One region of the Picosynechococcus sp. PCC 73109 genome, then DNA from elsewhere that is predicted to be linked to it. Evidence: riboswitches for the same ligand, from Rfam matches in the RefSeq annotation. Region 1 holds a riboswitch; the other holds the start of a gene.

Region 1 (4,120 bases):
GCCAAGCCAGTTGCGCCGTATCTAAAAAACCCTCGCCATATTCTGGGTTCTCAAGAAACGAATCCAACAGCAACAGTTGCCAGTTCCCCAAAGAAACGTTCTTGTCTGGCGAAAGATAATCCCCCTGCAAAATCCCGGCCATTGCTTCTGGATCGTCGTGGTTCCCTGGCAGCCAATAGCTAGGAATCTGCGTTGCTTCGACCAAATCCCGTAGCCGTTCGTAGGCGATCGCCTCACCATGATGGGCCAGATCCCCCGTCAAAATTAGCCGATCTGGTTTAGATTGTTGCACCGCCGCCAGGACTGCTTGAAAAGACGCATCGGTTTTAACGCCGCGCATTTCGGCATCGGGATGGTCGAGGAGGTGGGTATCAGTAATTTGGGCAATGAGAACCATAGGAAATTGTGGGCAAAATTGGGAAACGAAACAAAGCAGCTTAACGGAATTGAGCATTGACACCAATCTGAAACCGACGCCCCACTCCAGGGTAAGCGGGGAATGTTTCAAAATCCGCATCAAACAAATTTTCCACACTCGCCGTTAAATTTACGGTATCACTGATGGGATAGCGCGCCCGCAGATCTAGGTTTGTGTAGCCTGCCAAGGATTCAGTATTGGCATTATTCGTCAGGCGATCGCCTACCCGTTTCAAAAAGATTCCGGCATAAATTCCCTGGGGATTTTCGTAGGCAAGGCCCACATTGAAATAATCTGTACCCGCAAAGGCGACCTCATTACCAACCACTGTCGGATCAGCATCAGCAAGAATTTCTGAGTTGTTCCAAGTGTAGTTAGCAAAGGCAGAAAAAGATCGGGACAATTGCAACGTCACCTCTGCTTCTAAACCTTGATTGCGGGCTTTCCGGACATTTTGGGGAGTGAATGTCCCAAGATCAAAGACGATGGCATCATCGAGAGTGTTATTAAAATAAGTCAGGCGCACCAAAGCACGATCCGAAAAGCGATGGTCAATGCCCAGATCAAAACTATTACCCAGTTCCGGCACTAAATCAGGATTGCTAAACCCAGGAAAATAGAGATCCACGGCAGTCGGAACCCGGAAATTGCGGGCATAGTTACCCCGAATGCGAGTCGATTCTCCCACTTGCCAGGCAAACCCTGCGCTGGGTGATGTGACTGAACCATCAGCCAAACTATTAAAGTCCTGGCGCACGCCCAGATTTAAAGCCAGTTCCGGGGTAATATCCAGGCCATAGCGAGCAAAAATTGCCCCTTGACTGAGATTTTCGTCGTAACTAAAGCCAAATACGCCAGGATCTTCTGCTTTTGCAGTCAAATAGCGATAATCAAAACCGTAGGTGAGATTTTGGGTTTCATTTAGTTGCCAATTGTGCTGAATCTGGGCACCAAAGGAATTGTTTTCATAGCGGGCATCTGTACCGCCAAATTGAGTATTAAAGAAGCGAAAATCATTTAAGTCAGCAAATAATTTTGTCGTCAACAGAGAATCATCACTATTCCCTAGGCGAGACTCTAAATCCAGCGACAGTAGCCAGTTATTATCATATTGCGTTGCGTCCGGGCTTGGGAAATCTACACCACTCGGAATTTCTAAATCCTTACTGCTGTAAATGCCGTTGAAGCGCAGACGGTGGCGATCGCCTAACTGATTAACCACCTGGAGATTCACGTTTTGGATATTCGTCGCCGCATTATCCCGGACACCCGACAAACCCCGTGTGGCAATGTCATAGTCAAAATCATTTTCTGCGGCGGTTCGGTCATAGGCCAGTCGCACTGCCTGGGTTTCTGCACCAAAACTCACCCCAATATTCTGGCGATTGTAGCCAAAGCTCCCCAGATCGATCCCGGTCTCTACTGCAACTGGTTGGTTAAATCCGGGTTGGCGCGTCACAATATTGATCGCGCCGCCGATGGCATTGGAACCAAACAGTACCGAACTGCCCCCAGGGATTAATTCAATGCGTTCGACATTATCGGTAGTCAAATTAGACAGATCGAAGTTCCCTGAATCGAAACGATTCAGCGGCCTGCCATCAAGCAAAATTAATGTTTGGGAAGAACTATTAGCCCCCCGAAAAATCTGAGAACTTTGGGCACCAAGGCGAGATCCAGCCGTGCTATCAATAAAAATCCCAGGGAAATATTTCAAGGCTTCGTTGACGGTGCGATACCCTTGGGCTTCAATTTGCTCCCGGTTAATCACATAGGCCGCACGGGTTGCATCTTGAACCGTTTCTTCCTGGCGCGACGGAGCATATACAGGTTGATTTAATAGCTGTTCAATGACCGTTAGTTCAAAATCAACGGTCTCTTGTTCATCATCTAGATCGTTCTCTTCTTGAGCAAAAACAGCGGTACTACTACAGAGAAAACAAACAATCGTAAAGCAAATCATCTGGGGCGTAAAAAATGACGTCATCTAAGAATATTTTGGGCTAATTTTTAATGTAATGAAGGGAGAATTCATAAAGCAATGGCAAGACTTTTAAGTCATAAAAAGCCTTGGTCAATAACCTTAAGAAAAGCAAAGCAGTTGAGCGATCAAAACATCGTCGATTTTTTCTGGTTTGCCAAAATCAATGCATTTCTCAACCTCATTGAATGAGGCTAATGCTGATGGAATAACGGGTTAAAGCAATGTTTAAGACAAACTCACTAACGAGACTGGGTTTGCTGATTGCGGCGATATTGCAGTCTCAGAAGATAGAAATTATGGGCAGCAGAAAAAGATTGAGTGCTAAAAGAAAACATCATCCGTACCTCGCAGATGGGTAATTACTAAAATGTTTACGCTTGGCTCGGCGGGCATTCTGACTTAGAAATTGCGGAAAATTTCCTTACAGCTGCGGGACAGCGACGGATTTGCACCGTTCTTTCCCCATTGCTTTTATCGGCTGATCCCCGATAAAACCGAACAGAGTCTAATTATATAGCAGGCGATCGCCCCCGATGTAAATAGATTTATGAAGTCCCCTTGAGCCTTGGGAGAAAAGCACCTTTAGGGATTAAGCAGGGCCGTAATATGGGGAATAATCTGGGCGTGGTTGGTCAATAAATAATCCAGGCGATCGCTAATCAGCGACAAAATTAAATCCTCGTAGGTCATTCCCTCTTCTGATAGTCCCTGGGCGACGAGGCTAGTGACGTTGGCAGCGGGCCGCTTAAGATCGGGTTTGGGATTAGCCTCTAAAATTTGGATATTTCCCATCGCATCCATCCGGGCATCGATACGAATTAAGGCATTTAAACTAAATTCCCAGTAGACTTGTTGGGCGAGTTTTGCTAGTTTTTTTTTGGCTGGGTCACTATCATCTAAAAAGCGAATTCTTTGGCCTGTAATTGCCTTTTTATCCATCGAGGTAAAAATCTTTTCATCGGCTTCTAAAAGACGCTCTAAAATCGAAAATGTAAAGGGAGATTCTAATTTTTCAAACCGTCCTTGACGATGGCGCACATAGCCACACACAGAGACACAAAATTCGCGCCCGGTTAAGAAGGGTTCAATCAAAGCGGTGTTGTGGGTTTGCTGATGTATGTTGGCGATCGCCTCACCGAGATCCTGGGGCTGATCCACAAAATGAATGTTCAAAGAGGCACGACCAGACACGGGTTTAACCAGAAAACTGCCCTGGTAATCGCCAAAAGTCTGTTGGAAACGAGCGTTGTCCTTGGCAGTAAATTGCCCCTGGGCCGGATGCCAAATCATGAACGGCGCGGTGGGAAAACCGAGCCCTTGCAGTTCCCGTTTAAAGCTATGTTTATTATCTAAAATCGAGCTATTTAAAGGGTTATGGCCGATATAGGGTACTCCCAACATTTCTAAAATTGCCGGGGTGTGGCAGACGGGATTGTAACCCTGAACCCCACCAGTATTCAGCCAAGCCAAATGAATTTGATGTTTCCGGAGGCGATCGCCTAATGTCGAATCATCGGGCAACACAAACACGTGCTGAAACCCTAAATCTTCGAGGGCCGCAGCAATGTCATGGGCTACCACTTCGTAGGTTTTGGTGGAGCGGGGATTGTGGGTTTGGTAGATCACGGCCCCCTGTGCTGCTTTGTCACCCCCATGAATTACGGCAATTCTTAACTTTTTCCGGAGAATTTCAAGGTAGTTTGGCAGTTGACTAAAAT
Region 2 (4,120 bases), on a different replicon from region 1:
ATCGGCTGGGGACGGGAGACATCGCCGTAGATGATTGGGGGACGCACACACCGACTGCCATAGCTCTGCACCCAGCCATTGACGGTGAAAGCAAAGCCTTCAAGCTGTTGCCCGAAGTATTCCACCATGTCGGTGCGCTCGAATTCCCCATGCACCAGAACATCTAGGCCGACTTCCTCCTGAATTTTGATGCACTCGGCAATGTTGGTATCAATGTTCCTTTGATACTCCGCCTGGGAGATGTCACCTTTTTTGTACTTCACCCGCAACTGGCGCACTTCTTTGGTTTGGGGGAAGGAGCCGATGGTGGTGGTAGGCAGATGTGGTAGCTTCACCTGCTTGTCTAGCCGCAGAGAGTAAGAGAGCGATCGCTCAAAATCTTCCACGGTCAAACTTGCTAAAGCCTGCCGCACGTCTGGATTCGGTGGATTGAACTGCTCGAACGCCTGCCACTGATGCTGCATTTCCGCTTGCTGGGCAGCAGTGTCTTCGCTGTTGAGCATCCGCGCCAGAAACACCACTTCTACCAACTTCTGCTCAGCAAAGCTCAGCACATTCCGTAACGGTTCCGACAACTGAGTTTCCAGCGTGGCATCGTGGGGGACAAATTGCAGGGATGCCGAAGGCTGTACCCGCAGGTTAGGGGCGATCGCCTGTAGTTTTTTCAACATTGCCAAGATGACATCGGGATGAATTTGCCAGATATTACGTCCATCGACGACCCCAGCTCCCAGAATTTTGTCGGCGGGGAATCCTTGGGATATCAACAGATCTAAGTTGTGACCCCGGGTAAAATCTAAGCTGATCCCTGCCACAGGTAGCTGCGTCACCCAGCCGTAGTTCACCCCCAGGTCATCAAAGTAAGTGACTAGCTGTATGGGCAAGCCGACGCTGGCTAGTTGGTGGTAAGTATTCTGCACCGCTGTCTTGAGATCGGCGGCTTGGCTCGTGACCAAAATTGGCTCATGCAGTTGGACTTCCTTTACCCCCAGGGCTTTGAGCTGGCCTAGGAGATCGACATATAGCGGCAGTAACTGATCCAACCAAGCCATCAAATCCCCGTTGTGGCGGCTCAGGGCCAAGAGGGTCACCGGACTGAGGACTACGGGTACGGCGCGATCGCCCAAAACGGCTTGCGATCGCTGCACCATCGCCAAGAATTCCCCAAAGTTCCCCAGAGGTTGCATCTTGTCTTCGATCTCAGGCACTAGGTAGTGGTAGTTTGTGTCGAACCATTTCGTCATTTCCAGCGCAGGTAAAGCATCCCGGCCCCGAGCCATGGCAAAGTAGCGATCCAGCCCACTCAAACCCTGAAACCGTCTGGGAATCAGCCCCAAACGTACCGTCCAGTCCAGGACATGGTCATAGAGGGTCTGATCCCCTACGGCAATGCGATCAATGCCTGCCGTTAACTGTGCTTGCCAAGTTTTGACTTCAAGATCTTGCCGTAAGGCCAACAAATCATCCGCGCTAGAAGTTCCACCCCAAAAAGTTTCTAATGCTTTCTTGAGTTCCCGGCGTTTACCCATGCGAGCATAGCCGAGAGTCGTTGTTTGAAACATCGTCATTATGTATTGTCCTAAATGAATTTGATTCTAAAAAATTGAATGACAAATTGTTAGGAAGCTTGACCACTAACCTAGGGAAAGTAACGCTACGAATGCAGCAAAAAATTACCCCATTTAGGATTAAACAACCTAAAAAGAAAAAGGCGATCGCCCATGAAATTGAGACATCGAAAAATGCCCAGGCCCTAAATCAAAACAGCGCCAATGACCATAACTTAATTGGCAAAATCGTTAGGAATATTTTGGCAGTGATGCCTGAGTGGTTTCTAAGACTTGGAAGAAGAGCTTTGTCGAAACGCTCCTATGGTGACACGTCCTTGAACGTGCCAAGACTAAAACAGTGATCATCCGTACCTCGCAGATGTTTTAGAAGGTGATTGGCGATCGGCGGGCATTCTGACTTACACAATTTTTAGGGCTTAATTTTAGATTGATCATGGCAATGACCCCTAAAATTGCAGCGCTAAAACTGGCTTACAGCTGCGGGACAGCGGCAGATTTTCACTGCTCTTTCCCCGTTTCCTCCAGTGGCTGATCCCTACTGGAACCGAAAGTAGATTCTATAATATCATTGAATTCATATTCTCAGTGCTAAAGGCGAATATTTTTCAAACAAATCATAAATTTGTGCTGAGGATTGTTGAAAATTAAAAGTGCCAAAAAGAGTCGCTAATTTTAAGGAAATCTCAAAGATAAATCTGTAATGACTGTTGCGGCAATAGGGTCAACCCATGATTAGAAATAGGGATTTTGGGAGTTTTGAAGCAAGCCCAGGAAACGCCCGGTGGGGTCTGGTCACTGGCAAGCCAGTGCTCGATGGAATTGCATGGGTGCTGGATCTGAAGAGCTGCGCCGAAAATCTCCCAGCGATCGCCCCCCAATGGGATATCTCCTGGCAGGGGCAAAGGGAGTTCAGTCCCCTGGGCTTGATTGGATTTTTGATTTTTTGATCCCTACGGTAATTTACAAAGTCCTTGGAGAAATGCTAGTTTATAGGCCAACTGAGTAAGTCAGCTTAGTTCAAGGTTACGAAGCCTTGAAGCGGGGGAACCACCCGTCAACCCAACCGGGAAGACACCGGGGCTTATTTTCTGAGATATGCAGAAAAGGGACATCTTCCAGTCCTAGCCCGTCAGCTAACCTCGTCAGCATCGGAAGAAGACTGAAGCGCGGCGATCGCACCGTAAATCAGAATTCCCAGACAACGACTGTCAGTTACCAATCACTTCCCTCTATTTATTGTGAAAGGGTAGGTAATTTTGCATGGTTTTATTATCAAGTTTGGCCCGTGGGGTCAGAAAGTTTTTGGTACCACCTTTTTGGCAAGGAAGTCTCCGGAAAGAAGTTTGGCTACCTCTCTATGGTTTTGGGGGATTGTTACTGCTCTGGTGGGCGATCGCCTTAGTACGGGGCGAAATGATGCCGACGCCCCTAGAAGCATTGGTCAATAACCTGGATTTTATTCTGCATCCCTTTTATCGGCGCGGCCCTGGCGATTTGGGTTTAGGTTGGTTGCTTTTGGCCAGTTTGCGCCGGGTGATTATTGGTTTTATTTTGGGGGCTTTGGTGGCGATCCCGGTGGGGATCTGGATTGGCCTCTCCCGTAATGCCTGGCTCGCAATTAATCCAATTATTCAAATTCTCAAACCTGTATCGCCCTTAGTTTGGCTACCGATCGCCTTGTCGATTTTTAATGGGGCAGAACCCTCGGCGATTTTTGTCATTTTTATCACCTCCCTCTGGTCAACGATCATCAACACCGCAGAAGGTGTGGCCCAGGTACCGAGGGATTATCTCGAAGTCGCGCGAATGTTAGAAATGCCCCGCTGGAAACAACTATGGCGGGTTATTTTGCCAGCGAGTTTACCCTACATTTTCACAGGTCTGCGGATCAGCATGGGAGTCGCTTGGTTGGTCATTGTCGCGGTGGAAATGCTTACCGGAGGCATTGGTATCGGTTTTTTTGTGTGGGACGAGTGGAATCGTCTGAATGTGAGTTCGGTATTTTTGGCGGTATTTGTCATCGGCATCACAGGCTTGATCCTAGATTCGGCCCTCGCATATCTACAAACGGCGATTACCCATCGTCCGGCCCAGCATTAGGAGCATCACTGCAATGAATAAAATAAGTAGACGCTCCTTTGTGTTTGGGATGGGGGCAACGGCTTCGGCATTAGTTTATGGTGCTTGTACTGCCCCAACGGATAAAAAGATTCAGGGTCGTTTACCCCACGCTTTAGCGGTTGAGCCCTTGGTACGGCCAGAAAGTTTGGAAAAACCGAATTTAACGGTGGGCTTTGTGCCAGTGAATGATTGTGCGCCCTTGGCGATCGCCTACAGAAAAGGTTTTTTCCAGAAATACGGTTTGAATGTCCAACTCAGTCGCGAAGCCAGTTGGGCCAATGCCCGTGATGGATTGATCTTCGGTCGATTGGATGCGTCTCCGGTGGTTTCTGGGGCCGTGACTAATGCGCGAATTGGTGCCGAAGGAGCCAGGGCTTTTCCGTTGGTGGCAGCAATGACTCTCCACCGCCATGGCAATGCTTTAACTA

The links. A riboswitch is a leader RNA that binds a small molecule or an ion and turns the genes downstream of it on or off. The one in region 1 is predicted to bind cobalamin.
Region 2: it holds a riboswitch for cobalamin, as region 1 does, so the genes downstream of both, metE (5-methyltetrahydropteroyltriglutamate--homocysteine S-methyltransferase) here and AWQ23_RS03350 (TonB-dependent receptor) in region 1, are expected to answer to the same signal.

The regions. Positions count from the first base shown of each region.
Region 1 covers NZ_CP013998.1:698,099-702,218, forward strand. The annotation lists gene AWQ23_RS03345 (phosphodiesterase) at 1-397, opposite strand, end outside; gene AWQ23_RS03350 (TonB-dependent receptor) at 438-2,405, opposite strand; cobalamin riboswitch at 2,769-2,916, opposite strand; gene AWQ23_RS03355 (D-alanyl-alanine synthetase) at 2,985-4,120, opposite strand, start outside.
Region 2 covers NZ_CP014003.1:139,204-143,323, reverse strand. The annotation lists gene metE (5-methyltetrahydropteroyltriglutamate--homocysteine S-methyltransferase) at 1-1,562, opposite strand, end outside; gene AWQ23_RS15530 (hypothetical protein) at 1,661-1,912, shown strand; cobalamin riboswitch at 1,937-2,135, opposite strand; cyclic di-AMP (ydaO/yuaA leader) riboswitch at 2,571-2,734, shown strand; gene ntrB (nitrate ABC transporter permease) at 2,832-3,671, shown strand; gene AWQ23_RS15515 (CmpA/NrtA family ABC transporter substrate-binding protein) at 3,685-4,120, shown strand, end outside.